2 regions of the Desulfotomaculum sp. OF05-3 genome follow, and region 2 is predicted to be linked to the other one. Evidence: a T-box and tRNA genes for the amino acid it is inferred to sense, from the RefSeq annotation. Region 2 holds a T-box; the other holds one or more tRNA genes.

Region 1 (9,830 bases), on a different contig from region 2:
CTGCTCCTTCGCGTTCGCTGCAGAAAGCTCCGGCTGGCTCTCATTGACCTCAGCCTGGATCACGGCGTCATAGTTTCCGCTTGTCGCAGCCTCCACGAGGTCCTTTATAAGCTTCTCCTGGTTCACCGCCTTGCCCGGAGCTCCGTCCGCAAACAGGAACTTATCCGTCGCAGCGTCATACTCTGAGATAGAGCCGTTCTTTGCCTTCACATCCCACTTCGCCGCCGCGTCCGCCGCTGCCTCTGCCGCAGCGGACTGCAGATCCTCGGAGTCTTCAACCGCGAAGGTGTACTCTCCCTCTGCCTTTCCCGTGCAGATTCCATCTAAAAACGCGTCAAGATCAGTGTCGATCAGGTTCTCCGCGTCGATACTCTCCCCGTTGTAGGTGATCGTCACCTTCCACGGATATTCTTTTTCAATAGCGGCCTTCGCCTCACTTCTCGTCATTCCCTTTAAGGAAATTCCATTTACACTGATATCGGAGGCCTGGAATGTGGATTCCTCGATGGCACTGGCCTCCGTCTCTTTTCCGTGGCTCTTTCCGCCGGAAAAGATCCGGATCACGCCCGCGATCAGCACGACGCAGATCACCGCACTGCCGATCATGATCCGCCGTCTCATAATGCGCTTTCTCTTCCTGCGCTGTGCCCGGATCCACGCCGGGGAATGCTGGCGGTACTCGTCCCGATGTTCTCTCTGTCTGTTTGTGTTTCTCTTTTCCATATTTCTTCAACTTTCCGGAAAATTAGAATCGTTTTCCATGCTTATGTCAACATAGTTACAGGGTCCGCATCAAATGACGCTGAACCCTGATGTATACAATGTTCGTCGTACACTGCTGTACGCTTCTCAGATACTCACTCATTATATCGGTCTGCCAAACCATTGTCAAGAATCCAGGAGGTCTATTTGTATCTCATATCAGCCTAAAAATCCCAGATGCTCCAGCAGGATCTTAACTCCCATGAGTATCAGGATCACGCCGCCGGCCAGCTCCGCCCTCGACTTATATTTCATCCCAAATACATTACCGGCCTTTACCCCGATTGCCGACAAAACAAAGGTCGTACAGCCGATAAAGGTCACCGCCCAGACGATATTTACATGGAGAAATGCGAAGGTGACTCCCACGGCGAGGGCATCGATACTCGTCGCAACCGCCAGCGCCAGCATGGTTTTCACATCAAAGCTCGCGCTGACCTCTTCCTCTTCATCCTCTCTGGATTCTTTGATCATGCTTGATCCAATGATCCCGAGAAGCACAAAGGCGATCCAGTGGTCGATCTGTGTGATCATGGACTCAAACTGGCTTCCGAGAAGGTAGCCGATCGTCGGCATCAGAGCCTGGAATCCGCCAAAATATGCACCGCAGATCAGCGCGTGCTTCGGTTCCATCTTTTTTACCGACAAGCCCTTACAGACAGACACCGCGAAGGCGTCCATCGACAGCCCTACTGCCAGAATAAACAATTCCAGAAGTCCCATAGATCATTTCCTCCAAATTTTATTTCTTGTTGATTTTCCCACCAGTGAGAGGCTCGCAAATGCATAAAAAAAGAGACCCTCTCTGTCTTTTCCCGACAGATAAGTCTCATCATTTAAAGTAAAACCAGGATCATTTCCAGTATGTTGGCCTTACTGCGCCAGCGGCGCCGACTACTCCCTTATTCTGGTAGTTATTCGATTCGTGATCCTAAAGAAGAATGCGGATGAAGGGATTTGAACCCCCACGGTTGCCCGCCAGCTCCTAAGGCTGGTGCGTCTGCCAGTTCCGCCACATCCGCATGATCTCCGATAGAATCTCATTATAGCGTGTTTAAAAAGAATTGTCAATTACGCTTTTGTTTTATTTTCCGCACAGGATTCCCACAGAGTTACAGTACACGGGCACTGTAACAGGATTTTGCCGATGCTTCGCATTCCGAACCGGCAAAATCCGCGGTCATAACGGTATCATACGGAATTTTCAGTTCAGAAAATTCCTACCCATGAAAAGTAACTTTCCACCGACTGACGCCCTAAAATATCCTTATCTACCGCGGCATTTTCTTCTCTTCCTCATCGTAGTCATCCAGGAAATTATACGTCCAGTCTCCCTTGTGATAGCCGATGACCGTTTTTAAATTAATATTGTGGACACTGTTGAAAATGTTCATGTCGATGGTATCGCAGCGCTTCCTGAGCTCCGCGATCAGCTCCTTCATCTCGTCGCGCTTCGATCCCTTTTCGCCGCCGCATGTCGCGCAGCGCTCGGTGAAGCGGCAGGCGCACTGAATAAAGTGAAGGTTGTTGTAATCCCTCCAGGCCTTGATGTCCGCCTCGCGGACCATGTACATCGGGCGGATCAGCTCCATGCCCTCGAAGTTCTTGCTGTGGAGCTTCGGCATCATCGTCTCGACTTTTCCGCTGTACAGCATGCCCATGAGCGTCGTCTCGATCACGTCATCGAAATGATGCCCCAATGCGATCTTATTGCAGCCAAGCTCCTTCGCGTGGGAGTAAAGGTAACCGCGGCGCATTCTCGCACAGAGATAGCACGGACTCTTATCCACGTCAGCGACAATATTGAAGATATCGCTCTCAAACACATTGATCGGGATGCCGAGAAGCTTCGCGTTGTTTAAGATGATATTCCAGTTGTCCTCGTTGTAGCCCGGATTCATCACAAGGAATACGAGGTCGAATTTTACCTTGCCGTGAAGCTGCAGCTCCTGTAAAAGCTTCGCCATCAGCATCGAGTCTTTTCCGCCGGAAATGCAGACCGCGATCTTATCGCCTTCCTTAATTAACTCGTAGTCATGGACTCCCTTTGTGAACCGTCTCCAGATGGACTTGCGGTATTTCGTGATGATGCTGCGCTCGATGGCTTTCGTCCGCTCCGTGACCTCTTCCTCGTTCATGACCATCATGGATAAGGACAGGCGCAGGAAGGAACGGTATCCGCCCTCCACGCTTCCGGCATCAAAGCCCGCATCGCTCATAAGCTCTGCAACGTAAAGACTCTTATTTCCGGTGTGACAGAGTACCCATACCGGCTTGTCCTTCGGGATCGCCGCGAGAAGCTTTCCCACATTCACGCCCTCTTCCCAGGCTTTTCCATCGCCGATGGTGCCGGATTCCAGATCCGCCTCTTCCGGATTCTCCAGATATTCCACCAGCTTGTCCTCCGGGATATTTAAGGCGGCGTCCATGGACCCCTTTTTGTATTCCTCCGCCGGACGGATGTCAATGATCGTCCGGTCAAAGGTTCTTCCATTGATCAGCTCTGCGGCTGTAATCGTTTTAATCATTCTTTTTCTATTCTCCGTTTACGGCCGTCTCCGGGTGCCGGGGTGCCGTCACTGTTTCTATAGGAAGAAAATCCCTGTATTTTCAAGGAGTTTCCGATTTTATACAACGGTTGACATGATAACATAAGGAAAAAAAGCTGTCAATCTGTATCTTTGCAGTTCTTTATTTTCCCATGATGTCCTGCAGCATATAGACTCTATTGAACGGGAATGAGAAGTAATATCCGTCCGCAAAATCTTCCACCATCTTCATGACTTCCTTCGCGAGCTGGATTCCCGCTGCCTCGCCTTCCTTGCGGTTCGCTTTCTCCGGGTATCTGGCAACGATCTCGTCCGTCACGTTGACGCCTGCGATCTCATTTTTCATGAACATGGCATTTTTTCTGCTGATCAGCGGCATGATCCCGCAGAGGATTGTCGCGCCCGTCTCCTCCTTGATCCGGCGCAGTCTCGCCGCGTCCTCCTTCGTGAATACCGGCTGGGTCAGGAAGAACTCCGCGCCCTCTTCCATCTTTTTCTTCACACGTCCAATCTCCACATCCAAGTTCTTTCTTCCCTGGTTGATGGCACCGCCGTAGCAGAGCGGGTTCTTCGCGAAGACATCCTCGTTCATCTCCTTTGCGATCTTCATGAGACCGGTGGAGTCGGAGTTGAACACCGCCTTTACGGTCTGTCTCGCTGTGGACAGGATCGGATCTCCTGTAATAATTAAGAAGTTATGGATGTCATTGATGGCCGCTCCCAAAAACAGGGACCGCATAGCGATGGCATTCCGGTCACGGCAGCAGATATGCGGCATCACATTAAGGCCTGTAGCCTGACGGACCTTGCTCGCCATGAGGACGGAATCGACTCTTGTCCGCCCGGACGGGGAATCCGGGAATGTGAGGACATCCACGCCCGCATTCTTTAAAAGATGGGCCGACTCCAAAAGCTTCTCATCATCCGCATCAAAGGGCGGGGCAAGTTCTACCGCGATGAGCTTTTTCTGTTTCCTCTCTCCGTTTTCATCGTAAAGGAATCCATGTCTCTGGACATGTCCCGTCTGCTCCCCATTATCCGTCTCTGTATCCAGGACAATCTTGTTTAAGATTCCGTCCCATAAAGACATTTCTCCGATAAATTCCGGGGTCGTTCCACAACATCCGCCGAGAATATCTGCGCCGAGCGCCTGAAGTTCCTTCATCTTCTCCGCAAAGTATGCCGGTGTGTTGCCAAACTGGAGCTTATTTCTTGTCAGTGTCGGATATCCCGCATTCGGGATCGCAAGCAGGAACTTATCCCCAGGACGTCCTGCCTTTTCCAGGATCTGGCGCATATGGGCTGGACCTACGCCGCAGTTTAAGCCCACCGCATCGATCTCCGGAACAGCCGCCGCATCCGCTAACAGGCGCTTCGCGCTGAGTCCCGCCGCGCTGTAGCCGAACTGGTTTACAGAGAAGGAGACCATGATAAACATCTCATATTCCGCGCAGATCTTTTTGATCGCCGGGAGAATTCCGTCGAGGTCCGCGAATGTCTCAAAATCCAGAACTGTGACACCGCGCTCCGCAAAGGTCTTCGCAATCTGATAATACTCGTCCGCCGCTGCCGCCGCGTCCTCCGCTCCATTCACCGGAATCGGGCCGATATCTCCCGCAATCCAGGCATCTCTCCCGTTTACCGCGTCTCTCGCGATCTCAACCGCCGCCTGAATGTTTTTCTCAACTTCCGCAAAATCCTCCTGCAGTGTTTCTTTGTTTGACGCAAACGTATTTGTCCTGATAAATTTCGCTCCGGCATTCAGGTATTCCTCGTGGATCTTCTTTACTTTCTCCGTCGCAGTAATATTTGCCAGCTCCGGGATATCCTGAGTCTGGTATTTTGCGGCAAAATAGATTCCGAAGGCGCCGTCGGTGATGAGGTTGGTGGTTTTCAGATATTCGCGTAAATTCATGTTCGTCCTCCTGTGGGGTATCAGCTTTTATGGGGTAGTCTGACATTCTGACACAATTATTATATAGAAAAACCGGACCTCTGAAATTCAGAGATCCGGCAATTCATAAGAAGAGCGGGTGATGGGAATCGAACCCACGTATCCAGCTTGGAAGGCTGGTGTTCTACCATTGAACTACACCCGCGTATAAGTAATGAGAGGCAACTTTGCCATTACCTCTAGTGCCCAAAGCTGGAATCGAACCAGCGACACGAGGATTTTCAGTCCTCTGCTCTACCAACTGAGCTATCTGGGCGCATAAATTTGGAAGCACAGAGGAAAGGTAATAAATTTACGAAGAAAATTCCGTTGAGAGCTTGCTCACATAAGGAATTTTATTTGGAAATTTATTCGTTGATTTGTATTTACAAATCAACGTACATCTCGGGGACGCAGTTCCCGAGATGGGCTTTCCGCAGCTCGCCAAGAACTGCTCATTCCAATCTGGGACTTTTCATTCCCTAACTCCCTGGATCAATAATGGGCGGAGGTGGATTCGAACCACCGAAGCAAGTTGCAGCAGATTTACAGTCTGTCCCCTTTGGCCACTCGGGAATCCGCCCATATCATTCTGACAATTCAAAATGATACCATACATTAATTCAAAAATCAAGCAGTTTTTTCATCATCCTGCCCAGAACTCCGCGCGATAAAGATCATCGCTCCATTTCCCGGAAGCTCCACTTCCATCACACCATCCACCACCGGGTATTTCAGGCTTCCTACATTGTAGCGCTTCGCGTCCGTGAGCATCACACGGACCATGGCATCTGCGGTCACCTCCGCTTCCCATACCGGGATCCGGACTCTCTGTGCATAGTCCTCGCTGTTCACCACGACGACTCCCTGCTCGTCTGCGTCGAACCTTCCGTAAGCGATCATGCCGTTCTCCGCCAACAGTGACTTAAACGCGCCCCGCCTGAACGCAGGAGTCCTGTTCCGAATCCCCGTCAGATACCGGTGGAATTCCGTGAGCTCCAGATCTTCCTTTCCCCACGGGAACGTTCTCCGGTTGTCCGGATCTGTCCAGCCGCAGACACCGGCCTCATCCCCGTAATAGATCGTCGGAGCCCCCGGCCATGTCATCTGGATCAGGGCGCCGGAGCGGAATGTTCCGTAATTGATGCCTTTTTCTGCGTTCTCAGCGTCCTCCGGCTTATAAAGCCGTCCCACCATGCGGTTCGTTCTCGTAAGGAATCTCGAGTGATCGTGGTTCGAAAGCTCATTCATCGCCGCGTATAGCGATCCCGTCTGCATCCGGCTCATATTGGAAAGCATGGAGCACATAAACGCCTGGCTGTTGTGGAGCAGGTGCTCATCCTTCCGCTCGCTGTGCTTCTCAAGGCCTGTGAGGAACCAGGAGATCGGCTCCATGAACGCATCGTAATTCATCACCGTGTCCCACTGATCCCCGGAAAGCCAGTCTGAAGCGTCCCCATAATGTTCCGCCAGGATCAGCGCGTCCGGGTTCACCTCCTTCACCGTCTTCCGGAAATCTCTCCAGAACCGGTGGTTCATCTCCGGTGAATGCCCGAGATCCGCCGCCACGTCAAGTCTCCAGCCATCGATGGAGTATGGCGGGGAGAGCCAGCGTTTCGCGATGTCCAGCACATACTGGTACAGCTTCTTGGATCCCTCGTAATTTAACTTCGGCAGCGTATTATGTCCCCACCAGCCTTCGTAGGAATCATTGTCCGGCCATCCGTCCTGATCTCCGAACAGGAAGAAATCCCGGTACGGACTGTCCGCTGTCAGGTAAGCCCCCGGCTCATACCCGCCGTCCTTCTCATAGATCTTCTCCCGGTCCATCCATTTATTGAAGGAACCGCAGTGGTTGAACACGCCGTCCAGGATAATCCGCATCCCCCTCTTATGGACCTCCTGCACAAAGCGGACAAAAAACTCATCGCTGGCCTCCAGATTTTCCCGGTCAGAGGTGCGCACGGAATACCGCTTCGCATTCCCGTTGTCTGACGCGTCTCCCGTCACAAGCCCGCCCTCATCCTTTACGATCACGCCGTAATGCGGATCGATATGCTCGTAATCCTGACAGTCGTACTTATGGTTCGACGGAGACACGAACACCGGACTCAGATAGAGGACCTCCACCTTCAGACTCTGAAGATAGTCTAACTTATCCCAGATCCCCTGAATATCACCGCCGTAAAACCGATCCACATCGAGAACCGAAAGCCGCTCATCCCATTTTTCCACCTTCGTCACCGGGAATCCGATGTAGACATACTCGTCCCCCAGAACATCGTTCGTCGGATCGCCGTTGTTAAACCGGTCCACGAAGATCTGGTACATCAGGGCACCCTTCGCCCATTCCGGTACATGGAATCCCGGTGTGATCACGAAAGGCGCATCCATGCCGCCGGCCTCCAGAACGCCGAGACGATTGTAATGGCAGACCTCGCTCCCCTTTACCGCTTCAAAATCATATCGCAGCGGGGTCTCCCCCACTAAAATCTCTGTCTCATAGAAATCAAATCTTCCGATGGATTCCTTTTTCTTAAGCTCCAGCCGCCTGCCCTCTTCCCGGCTTACGGCATCCCGGACCACCGCATACACATGATCCACATCCCCGGCTCCGGTCCGGAACCTGATCGTTACCTGCTCCCCGCACTCCGGTTCTTCCGGAATGCGGTACTCTTTTGTCCCATCACTGAAAAGTGCCGCCTTCAACATATTTTGAATGGCCTCCCTTACTGATCTGAAACGGCTGCCCGGTCAGCACGCAGCCGTATGACTGATATCTGTTTTCATTTACTTCACTCACAAGTGTTATTATACAGGATTGCACACCTGTTTGCACGTTTTTTTCTGAAAATAGATAGACCCGAAAATAGAAAGACCTGAAACCAGCCGCTCTGAACTGCGGCAAAAATTCCAGGTCTTTTGTCTAAAAATGGACAGAAAGAAAGCCAGCGGGGGGAACCACTGGCCTTCTTCCGGAAAAGGTATTATGTCTCTTATGGGGTATAGCAAAAACTATATAATGTATTGGGGGGTTACGTGTAGTAATATAGCATAGGAATCCGGATAAGTGTGCACAAACATTTAAAAACATGAAAAATTTTTTTGTTCATTCTGCCACTGGCCCATTTTTCTTTATGCATTTTTATCATTTCAAGCAAAAAATCGACGTTTGGCTGTATTTCTCTTGCACAAACGTCGATTTATTTAAGTTTCTAAAGTTTTACTCAAAATGACCCGTCAAAGCATTTCTAAGTCTTTCTTTTTCTGCTGCCCAGGGAACCACCGACGCAGAAATTTATTCTGTTGCTGCAGACTTTTCCTCAGCACCTGTAAATAAACGGTCAAACTCCGCCTGACCGATCTTCTCTTTCTCGATCAGCAGCGCAGAACACTTATGGAGAATATCCTCATGCTCCAGAATGATCTGTTTCGCCTTCGCATAGCACTCGTCGATGATCCGCTTTACCTCGCTGTCGATATCGGAGGCAACACGCTCGCCGTAGGATCTCGTATGCGCAAGATCTCTTCCGATGAACACCTCGTCATCATCACTGCCATAGTTGATCATTCCAAGCTTCTCAGACATACCGTACTGGGTCACCATCGCCCGGGCGATCGCGGATGCCTGCTTGATGTCCTGGGAGGCACCGGTGGTCACATCGCCGAAGATGATCTCCTCAGCGATCCGTCCGCCAAGGGAAACCATGATGGTCTCTAACATCTTACTCTTCGTGTTGAACATCTCATCCTTCTCCGGAAGCGGCATCGTGTATCCAGCCGCGCCCATGCCGGTCGGGATGATGGAGATCGTGTGGACCGGACCAACATCCGGGAGTTCATGGAACAGGATCGCGTGGCCCGTCTCATGGTAAGCCGTGATCTTCTTCTCCTTCTCGGAGATCACCTTGCTCTTCTTCTCCGCACCGATTCCGACCTTCACGAATGCCTGATCGATATCAGCCTGGAGAATATAGCGGCGGGACTGCTTTGCAGCGAGAATTGCCGCCTCATTTAAGAGGTTTTCCAGATCCGCACCGGTAAATCCGGCTGTGGTCTGTGCCACTCTTGTCAAATCTACATCGTCGCCCAGCGGCTTTTCTTTGGAGTGGACCTTTAAGATCTCCTCGCGTCCGCGGATATCCGGTTTTCCGACTCCGACCTTCCGGTCAAAACGGCCCGGTCTCAAGATCGCCGGATCCAGGATATCTACACGGTTTGTTGCCGCCATAACGATAATTCCCTCATTGACGCCGAAACCGTCCATCTCAACGAGGAGCTGGTTTAAGGTCTGCTCGCGCTCGTCATGTCCGCCGCCCATACCGGTACCGCGGCGTCTCGCAACGGCATCGATCTCATCAATAAAGACGATACACGGCGCGTTCTTCTTTGCGTCCTCGAAAAGGTCACGGACACGGGATGCGCCGACACCGACGAACATCTCTACGAAGTCCGATCCGGAAATGGAGAAGAACGGGACACCGGCCTCACCGGCAACCGCCTTCGCGAGAAGTGTCTTACCGGTTCCCGGAGGGCCCACAAGGATCACTCCCTTCGGGATCCTCGCGCCCACATCCGTATATTTC
Region 2 (9,830 bases):
TGATGGCACGTCTCACCGCCGGTTCCGACGCGATCATCGGCACGATCCTCTTTTTTGAGGTGCGCTTTGCCTCCTCGATCGCCATGAAGTTCAATGGATCCGCCATCGCCAGAAAGAGCTGATCCCTGGAAACACGGACCGGAACCACATTCATCTTTTTCGCCAGGTTCTTTGGTACATATCTGGACATTTCCGGCGTGATATCCACCTTCGAGAGATCGATATATTCGATGCCAAGCTGGATCCGCAGTGTATCGATCAGCTGTTTTTCCGTTATATAGTTATGTTTGACCAGAGTCGTTCCCAGTCGTTCTTTTTCCTGTGCCTGATATTTTAATGCCTCGCCGAGCTGCTCCTCCGTGATCAGCCCAGCCTCAAGAAGCATATCCCCTAAACGTTTTGTATGCATAATTTGTCACCTCTGCAAGGATTCGGTCATATCTGACTGCCAATTTTCTGAACAGACATGTTCTTTTGTATTGTACCATAGGGAAACGTTCTTTTGTAATTTTTCTGGCGAACGTCTGATTTTTATCTTCCAGCCTTTTTGTTTAAGCGAAAAAAGCAGTCATCCGGTGCAGGTTCATGCCTGCATCAGATGACCGTTTTTTCAAACATTTGATCAATATTCCATTGATCCTACCGGATATCAGCTCCAAGACGGAACTTCAGGTTTCCGAGGATCTTCTTTACGAATCTCTCGATATCCTTCGGATCAAGTGCCTTGTCCTCCGGGACAAAGGTGATCTTAAATGCCATACTCTTCTTACCCTTTCCGAGCTGCTCGCCGCGGTAGATATCGAAGAGCTCTGCGTCACCGACCTGCTTGCATGCCTTCTTGATCTCATTGATCAGGCTGCCGCAGCTTACATCCTCGTCAACGACCATAGCCAGGTCACGGGTAACCGTGTCATACTCGGAGATCGGTTTGTAGCGCAGACCTTCCGGCATATGGGAAGCAAGTGCCGCGAAGTCGATCTCACCGAGATAGATCTGGTTGTTTGCCTTGCTGTCTTTCGGGAGCTTTAACTCACCCGCAACGCTGTTTGCAAGCTTACCGAAGGAACCGACACGCTCGCCATCACAGAGAATGTATGCGGAGATTCCCGGATGAAGATACGGAACATCCTCTGCCCTCTCGTAGTCGAAGCTTACGCCGAAGGAAGCTGCAAGCTCTTCCATGGTTCCTTTGACGGTAAAGAAGTCTTCTTCCTCACCGAATGCCGCGAATCCCACATGCGGAATCTCATTCGGAAGTTCTGTAAGCGGAAGTGCCTTCGGATAGTACACGTTCGCGTACTCAAAGAAACGTCCTGCCGTGTTGCCCTTCTTCACATTCTCAACAACGGTATTCAGCATGGACGGAGCCAGGGTTGTTCTCATGATGGAAAGGTTTGTGGTGATCGGGTTTAACAGGCGGATCACGTTGCGCTCCTTCGCGTCCTCAGCGATATGAAGCGCGTCAAGGTCAGCGTCAGAGTAGAATGCCAGAGTGGATACCTCGAAATAGCCCTGGGATACCATCACCTGTTTTAATTTTGTTCTTCTCTTCTGTGCCGGGTTTAATCCACCGTTTGTAACTGCGGAATCCTTTAAGAAGGTCGGAACGATGTGCTCGTAACCGTATTCACGGATCACTTCCTCCGCGAGATCCGGCTCACCAACCTCGATATCCTCACGGTAGCGCGGTGCTGTCACAGTAAGAACATCACCGTCGCGCTCTACCTCGAAGCAGAGTCTGCGGAGAATGTCAAGAACATTCTCTGCCGGAACCTCGATGCCGAGGATCTTGTTGATGCCACTCAATGTCGCGGTAAATTTCTTACCTTCTCTCGGTGCGCCTGCGCTCACATCGAATGCGCTGGCTGTGATCTCGCCGCAACCGAGTTCTTCGATCAGGTGAAGGGCACGTGCCATACCGATCTCTACGGTATACTCAGCGATACCTTTCTCGTAGTGGCTGGACGCATCGGTGTTCTGTCCGAGGCTTCTCGCTGTCTTACGGATGTTGTCACGCATGAATTTTGCCGACTCAAAGAGAAGCTGCGTGGTGTTCTCTGTGATCTCACTGTTCATGCCGCCCATGATACCCGCAAGGGCTACCGGTTTGCTGCCGTCGCAGATCACGAGATTGTTCTCGTTTAACTTGAACTCTTTTCCGTCCAGAGTCTGGATCATCTCGCCGTTCTCCGCGCGGCGGACGATGATCTGGCTGCTCTCTAAGGTGCTCATATCGAAAGCATGCATCGGCTGTCCGATCTCAAGCATCACGTAGTTTGTGATATCGACCACATTGCTGATGCTCCTTAAGCCGCAGAGTGCTAACTGGCGGCGCATCCATCTCGGGGACTGGCCCGGAGTGATGTTTCTGACACCATGACCTAAGTAGCGCGGGCAGAGATCCTGTGCCTCTACTTTGATGTCAAGGTTTTCATATTTATAATCGCTCTCTTTGTAGTCGAGAGCCGGCATTTTAAGCGGTTTGTCTAAGACTGCGGCAACCTCTCTCGCGATTCCTAAAACAGACTGGCAGTCCGCACGGTTCGCTGTTACAGAGATGTCGAAGATATAGTCGTCTAAGCCAACGACTTTCGCGATATCTGTTCCCGGGACGGTGTCCTTCGGAAGGTCTAAGAGACCGTAGACCTCAGAACCTGGATACAGGTCCTCGTTTAAGCCCAGCTCTTCACCGGAGCAGAGCATACCGTTGGACTCGATGCCACGCATCGGTTTTGCCTTGATCCTGATGCCGCCCGGAAGTGTGGAATTGTCGAGGGCTGCCGGTGTGTGCATTCCTGCATACACATTCGGGGCGCCTGTGACGATCTGGATATCGTTTCCATACTCGCCGCAGTCTACTTTACATGTGCAAAGATGCGTTCCCTCCACCGGGGTACATTCTTTTACAACACCGACAACGACACGGTCGATCTCAGCGGAGAGATCGATCAGTTCCTCTACCTCGAATCCGCAGCCGAAAAGCTTATCCTCTAACTCCTGGGCTGTCACGTCAATGTCAACATATTCTTTCAGCCAACTAAATGGTACTTTCATGATCTTCTCCCTCCCCTATTAGCCTTTGAACTGCTTCAGGAAACGAAGATCATTCTCATAAAGCAGGTTGATGTTGTTGATACCGTATTTTAACATGGCGATACGCTCGATACCGATACCGAAGGCGAGACCGGAATACTCATTCGGGTCGATGCCGCAGTTTTCAAGCACCTTGTGGTGTACGATACCGCCGCCGAGGACCTCGATCCAGCCGGTGTGTTTGCAGAGCGGGCAGCCTTTTCCTCCGCACTCGAAGCAGCTTACATCGACCTCAACGCTCGGCTCCGTGAACGGGAAATAGCTCGGACGGAGACGTGTCTTAACTTCGCTTCCGAAGATCGCCTGTACGAACTTGTCCAGCATACCCTGAAGGTCGCAGAGTGTGATCTTCTTATCCACAACAAGACCTTCCATCTGATGGAACATCGGGGAGTGGGTCGCGTCGCTGTCGGAACGGAATACACGTCCCGGTGCCAGCATCTTGATCGGCGGCTTCTTCGCGTCCATGACACGGATCTGTCCCGGGCTTGTGTGGGTACGGAGCAAGATATCTTCCGCTACATAGAAGGTATCCTGCATATCTCTTGCCGGATGGTTCTTTGCAACGTTTAATCTTGTAAAGTTATGGTCGTCATCCTCGATCTCCGGGCCGTCGTAGATCTCGAAGCCCATTCCGGCGAAGACATCGATCATCTCGTTCTCTGTGACGGTGAGAGGATGAAGTCCTCCTGCCGGGCGCATCTTTGCCGGCATGGTGATGTCGACCTGCTCGCTCTTGTTGCGGGCTGCAAGCTCCAGCTCATCCATCTTATTTTTCATTTCCTGGTAGCGTGCTTCTACCTGATTCTTAAATTCGTTGATCGTCTTACCAACGTTCGGGCGCTCCTCCTTCGGAACGCTTCCAAGACCTTTCATCAGGTCCGCAATGCTGCCTTTCTTTCCAAGGAAGTTCTGCCAGAACTCACCAAGCTGTTCCTTGGACTCTACACTGCCGAGAGCGGCTTCCATCTGCTCTTTCAGTGCCTTGATCTTCTCTTCCATAGTCCACCTCATTCTTTCGGTATGGTTTGGTTATCTATCAGTGCGGCGGTCAGGCTTTTCTGCATGGCCATATCTTCTTGTTTTCGCTTTCACGAAAACAAGAAGCACGGGGCGTTCCCCGTATGATGATTTTTCCTGAAAAAGGCTTATGCAAGCGAGCTTGCAACACCTTTCTCAGGAAAAATCATCGCATGGCTGAGTTGTTAACATGAAAAAAGCCCCGTCCCGCGCTATGGGACGAAGCTGACTCTCCGTGGTACCACCCAGATTCCGCATGATTTATATGCGGCACTCTAACGTCTGTAACGGGACTTCCCGTCCTGCACTACTGGAATTTCTTTCGCACAGGCTGCTCAAGAGTGAATTTACAAAAGTTTCCTTCGGAAGGTCTTTCAGCCGGTGAACCTTCTCTCTGTCATACCGGAATTTCCTTGTACTGTCTCTGTCATTGCGTTTTACACATTGACGATGGTAGCACAATCCGTAATATTTGTCAAGTGGCGGGCAGTCTGTCGGGATGGATCCATGTTTTAACCGTTACTGTTTACGCCTTGCGCAAACAGTAACTGATTTTGCCGATGCTTCGCATTCCAAATCGGCAAAATCCACTACCACCACTGTACTGTACGGAATTTTCAGTTCAGAAAATTCCTACCCGTGTACAGTAACTTTTAACCTTCCTTATTAATTTTCCGTTTATATCTGTGAATTTATTTCGAAACATTGCCCGCATTTCTTGACACAATTCCCGTTTTATGGCATTATCACCTTGTGGCAGCAAATTATCTGCATATTATCTTTTATTTCATCCATTCGCATTCGCAATATGCAGGTCTTTTCGAGACAACACCTGTCAAAAAGGAGGAATTTCTATGGATTTTCTGACACTGACCATCGGTAAACAGAAAAACATCGCTCTGATCGCCCATGACAGTAAGAAGCATGAGATGATCGAATGGTGCGAGGCAAATAAAGAGATCTTAAAGGGACATTTCCTGTGCGGCACAGGAACTACCGCGAGAATGATCACCGAAGCCACCGGTCTCCCGGTAAAGGGCTATAACAGCGGTCCTCTCGGCGGTGACCAGCAGATCGGCGCGAAGATCGTGGAGGGGCGCATCGACTTCGTTGTTTTCTTCTCCGATCCCCTGACTGCCCAGCCCCACGATCCGGACGTGAAGGCGCTTCTTCGTATCGCCCAGGTCTACGACATCCCGATCGCAAACAATAAGGCAACGGCAGATTTCATGATCTCCTCCCCGCTTGTGAACGAGACATATGACCACCGGGTCATTAATTTCCATGAGGCGATCGCGGACAGGGCGAAGACGCTGTAAGATTATTGATTTCAACCAGGCGGCACAGATATCAGAAAAAGCAGAAAAACATTCAATGTGGATGTTCTTCTGCTTTTCTTGCTTGCCAGTATTTAAATATACACAGATCTAAGAAATAATTCTATATTTGTAACTGTTCAGTACCTTCACAGTTACATGCAAAAATCCATTCCAAATCGGCTACGCCGATGGGATTTTTGCCTTTTAGCCTAGGTTTTCTTACGGTCAGCGCAGCAAGTGCGCAGACCTACTGAACAGTTACCTATATTTTTCTTATTTTTAAACCTCTAAACCATCAAGTGAGCTCTCCGCTGTTGATCACTGCTTCCAGTTCTTTCAGCCGGCTCTCCCCGTACACTTTCAGTCCATACCCGGCAAGCAGGGCCGCAGTCTTTCCCATTCCCTCGCGGAGTTTATGGGAAAAGGTTCCGTCATAGATGCCGTTTGAGCCGCATGACGGGCTTCTTTCTTTTAAAATCGCGATGGTGCAGTCATATTTTTTCGCCTCCCGGAGCGCGAAGTCGGCGCCGAGGAGGAATTCTGCCGTGACGTCCTCGCCTTCCGTGTTCATGACCGCCTCGTCCGGCATATGGATCTCGGAGGCTGCCCGCGGGGTCGGAAGTCCGCCCGCCTGTTCCGGGCAGACCAGATGGAACTTTGCCTTTCCTTCCATTTTTTTCATAAAATCGAGCACATCCTGATTGCGGTTGTTCGAGCCGTCCCACTTGCAGTTTTCGCCGATGAGACAGGCACTGATCAATATCTGAAGCATAATTCTCCCTCTTTCAATGCACGCCGGACAGAGTTCCAGGCTCCTGCATCAACACATTCTGTTGCTCAAATGGCAGGAATCATCACACAGGTTTCTTATTTCTCTCAATCCGGCTGTATGATAAAAGCAGGATCGTCCCACACTTTTTCATGCGGAAGCGGTCCTGCTTTCTTTCTATCTTTTCATAAGATCACGCTGCGTCTTCGTGATCCTATCTTCGTAGGTTTCCGCGCAGATGGTGATCAATGATTACATCTGGCTCTTCTTGCTGATCATTGCTCTCTTTCTGAGGGTCGGATCAAGGATCTTCTTTCTGATACGAAGGCTTGTCGGTGTGATCTCAAGAAGCTCGTCCGTATCGATGAAATCCAGACACTGCTCCAGGCTCATAATCTTCGGCGGAACAAGCTTTAATGCCTCGTCGGCGCTGGAGGAACGTGTATTTGTTAACTTCTTTGTCTTGCAGACGTTGATCTCGATATCCTCCGCCTTCGGGCTCTGTCCGACGATCATACCGGAGTAAACCTTTACGCCCGGTCCGATGAACAGGGTACCTCTCTCCTGGGCGTTGAACAGACCATAGGTGATGGACTCACCGGCCTCGAACGCGATCAGGGAGCCTGTCTTTCTGTAGCTTAACTCACCCTTGAACGGAGCGTATCCGTCAAAGCTTGTGTTCAGGATACCGTTACCCTTTGTATCTGTCATGAACTCACCGCGGTAACCGATGAGACCTCTGGACGGGATGGAGAACTCAAGTCTTGTGTAACCGCCGTTTGTCGGACTCATCCCCTGAAGTTCACCCTTTCTGCTTGTAAGCTTCTGGATGACAGCTCCGGTAAACTCATCCGGAACATCAACGTAAGCGAGCTCCATCGGCTCTAACTTTCTGTTTCTCTCGTCGTATTTGTAGATAACCTCTGCCTTGCTGACAGCGAACTCAAAGCCCTCACGGCGCATGTTCTCGATCAGGACGGACAGATGAAGCTCACCACGGCCGGATACCTTGAAGCAGTCTGCGGACTCTGTCTCTTCTACACGAAGGCTGACATCCGTGTTTAACTCACGGAACAGACGGTCGCGGAGGTGACGGGAAGTAATGAACTTACCTTCCTGACCTGCCAGCGGACTGTCATTTACCATGAAGTTCATGGAGATCGTCGGCTCGGAGATCTTCTGGAACGGAATCGCCTCCGGCTTCTCCGGGGAGCAGAGGGTATCACCGATATGGATATCCGGGATACCGGAGATCGCTACGATCTCACCGATGGTCGCGTTCTGTACTTCGACTCTCTTTAAGCCATCGAATACATAGAGCTTACCGATCTTAACCTTCTTCATCTTATCCGGATCATGATGGTTTACGATCACGCAGTCCTGATTTAACTTTAAGGAACCGCTGTCGATCTTACCGATACCGATACGGCCTACGAACTCGTTGTAGTCGATGGTGCTGATAAGGACCTGGGTCTCAGCCTCCGGATCACCTTCCGGCTCCGGGATATAGTTGATAATGGTCTCGAATAACGGGCTCATATCCACTTCAGGATCATCTAATTCTTTCTTTGCGAAGCCTGCACGGGCAGACGCGTAAACGAACGGGCAGTCAAGCTGCTCATCAGATGCGTCGAGATCCATGAATAATTCAAGAGTCTCGTCGATCACTGCTTCCGGTCTTGCCTCCGGGCGGTCGATCTTATTGATGCAGACGATAACTCTTAAGTCAAGGTCAAGTGCTTTCTGGAGAACGAACTTCGTCTGCGGCATCGGTCCCTCGAATGCGTCGACAACAAGGACAACACCGTCTACCATCTTAAGGACACGCTCAACCTCGCCGCCAAAGTCCGCATGACCTGGGGTGTCGATGATGTTGATCTTCACACCCTTGTAGAATACGGCTGTATTCTTGGAGAGGATGGTGATTCCTCTTTCTCTCTCGATGTCATTGGAGTCCATGACACGCTCTTCTACTTCCTGGTTTGCACGGAATACGCCGCTCTGCTTTAATAACTGGTCTACCAGGGTCGTTTTACCATGGTCAACGTGGGCGATGATCGCAATATTTCTGATATCTTCGCGTTTGATCTTCATAATCAATCCTCTTTCTTCATCTATAACTGTCCTCTCACCGATCATTTCCCGACCCGTTTTGCACAGTCATCTTACATTGTATACACTACATTTCCTAATTTTTGCATTACCGACTCAAAATTATAGCATTCATGAAATCAAAATGCAATATATAATCTTTCAAAATTCGGGGCAGATCTGCCTTTTCTGTGTGTTTTTTTCTGTCCAATCGGCAGTTAGTTTTCTCTCACCCATTCGAAATGTCAGAACCCCCGTTTATACTGGCTTGCTGCGGCATTCAAGGATCAGCCTGATATCCCCTTCAAGACATAACTTCTGTATGTGCAGACTGATGCCCCGGCCGGCAGTTAAAACAGAATCACTTCCTTATTAAGTGTGCCGTACCACACCTCATCGCCCTTCCCGATCTTCGCGCCGCCGCTGGTCCCCTCGGTGATCTTCTTTTCCAGGCCATCGTACTCTGCCACCGGGACGAGAACGGAAAACTCCACCTTATCCGTGTACACGCTGTCTAACACCGTCATGTTTTCCTGTCCCAAAATGTACTGGATCTTTCCGACACCTGTGTAGTCCGTCACGATCTTCATCTCAAAGGCGCGCTTCTTCTCGACGATCTCGGAAGCCGCAAGTCCCTCCTTCACAGCGCCGGAATAAGCCCGCACAAGACCGCCTGTTCCAAGCAGGGTCCCGCCGAAATATCTCGTCACGACGACACAGACGTTGTGGACATCCTCGCCTAAAAGCACGTCAAGCATCGGCCGTCCCGCCGTCTGGGCCGGTTCCCCGTCATCGCTGCATCTTGTGAGCTCGTGGTTCATGCCGATGGTAAAGGCCTGGCAGTTGTGGCGGGCGTCCCAGTATTTCTTTTTGATCTCGGCGATAAACGCCGCTGCCTCCTCCTCGGACTCCACCGATTTCAGGTTCGCGATAAAGCGGGATTTCTTCACTTCGATCTCCGCTGTGCCGCCTTTGTATAAAATTTTCACGCTGTCAAGAGCCATATCTTCTCTCCTTCATATCCCGTCCAAACCTGCTGTCCGTCCCGTATATTTTTCCGTTATTTCCGGTTTCCGGGCAGAACCGGACAGGCAACCCTCATAATTCCGCATTGCGGAAAGATATCCCTGTCATTCATATTTTTGTCATGTCTTTGACGATTCCGACCACAAAATGTAATTTTTCCTTCATATTTTCCCACTTTGCGGTCAAAAATATCATAATACAAACCAAACTTTTCCACAATAACTATTTATAAATGAATGAAACTTTGCTATAATTAGGGAATGATAAAGGAGGCATCCTGAATGAATTATGGAAAAAACGAGGTGGAAAAGACACTCCGCAAGACAAATTCCAGATCACAGAAGATCACCTCACATCTGGTGCTTCTTCTCACAAAGATCATCCTGATCCTGGTTCTGTTTGCAGCGGTGCTTGGAATCAGCTTCGGCTACGGAATCTTCAAGGGCGTTATCGACGCGGCCCCGGAGATCGATGTAGCGAGCATCGAGCCAAGCGGTTATGCCACCATGGTC

What was found. The T-box of region 2 lies ahead of pheS (phenylalanine--tRNA ligase subunit alpha). A T-box ahead of a tRNA ligase gene usually reads a tRNA of that ligase, here a tRNA-Phe.
Region 1: it has a tRNA-Phe gene. The T-box ahead of pheS (phenylalanine--tRNA ligase subunit alpha) is inferred to sense a tRNA for this amino acid. The anticodon was not compared.

The regions. Positions count from the first base shown of each region.
Region 1 is NZ_QWGO01000017.1:52,192-62,021, forward strand. Features, by position in the region: gene DXA87_RS10420 (VanW family protein) at 1-723, opposite strand, end outside; gene DXA87_RS10425 (manganese efflux pump MntP family protein) at 922-1,485, opposite strand; tRNA gene DXA87_RS10430 (tRNA-Leu) at 1,705-1,784, opposite strand; gene DXA87_RS10435 (ATP-binding protein) at 2,034-3,290, opposite strand; gene DXA87_RS10440 (bifunctional homocysteine S-methyltransferase/methylenetetrahydrofolate reductase) at 3,454-5,226, opposite strand; tRNA gene DXA87_RS10445 (tRNA-Gly) at 5,340-5,410, opposite strand; tRNA gene DXA87_RS10450 (tRNA-Phe) at 5,449-5,521, opposite strand; tRNA gene DXA87_RS10455 (tRNA-Tyr) at 5,747-5,828, opposite strand; gene DXA87_RS10460 (glycoside hydrolase family 13 protein) at 5,875-7,956, opposite strand; gene ftsH (ATP-dependent zinc metalloprotease FtsH) at 8,543-9,830, opposite strand, start outside.
Region 2 is NZ_QWGO01000001.1:7,516-17,345, forward strand. Features, by position in the region: gene DXA87_RS00055 (GspE/PulE family protein) at 1-409, opposite strand, end outside; gene pheT (phenylalanine--tRNA ligase subunit beta) at 640-3,054, opposite strand; gene pheS (phenylalanine--tRNA ligase subunit alpha) at 3,073-4,095, opposite strand; T-box leader at 4,326-4,553, opposite strand; gene DXA87_RS00070 (methylglyoxal synthase) at 4,968-5,432, shown strand; gene DXA87_RS00075 (DUF523 domain-containing protein) at 5,728-6,204, opposite strand; gene typA (translational GTPase TypA) at 6,454-8,295, opposite strand; gene DXA87_RS00085 (YigZ family protein) at 8,643-9,296, opposite strand; gene DXA87_RS00090 (transglycosylase domain-containing protein) at 9,600-9,830, shown strand, end outside.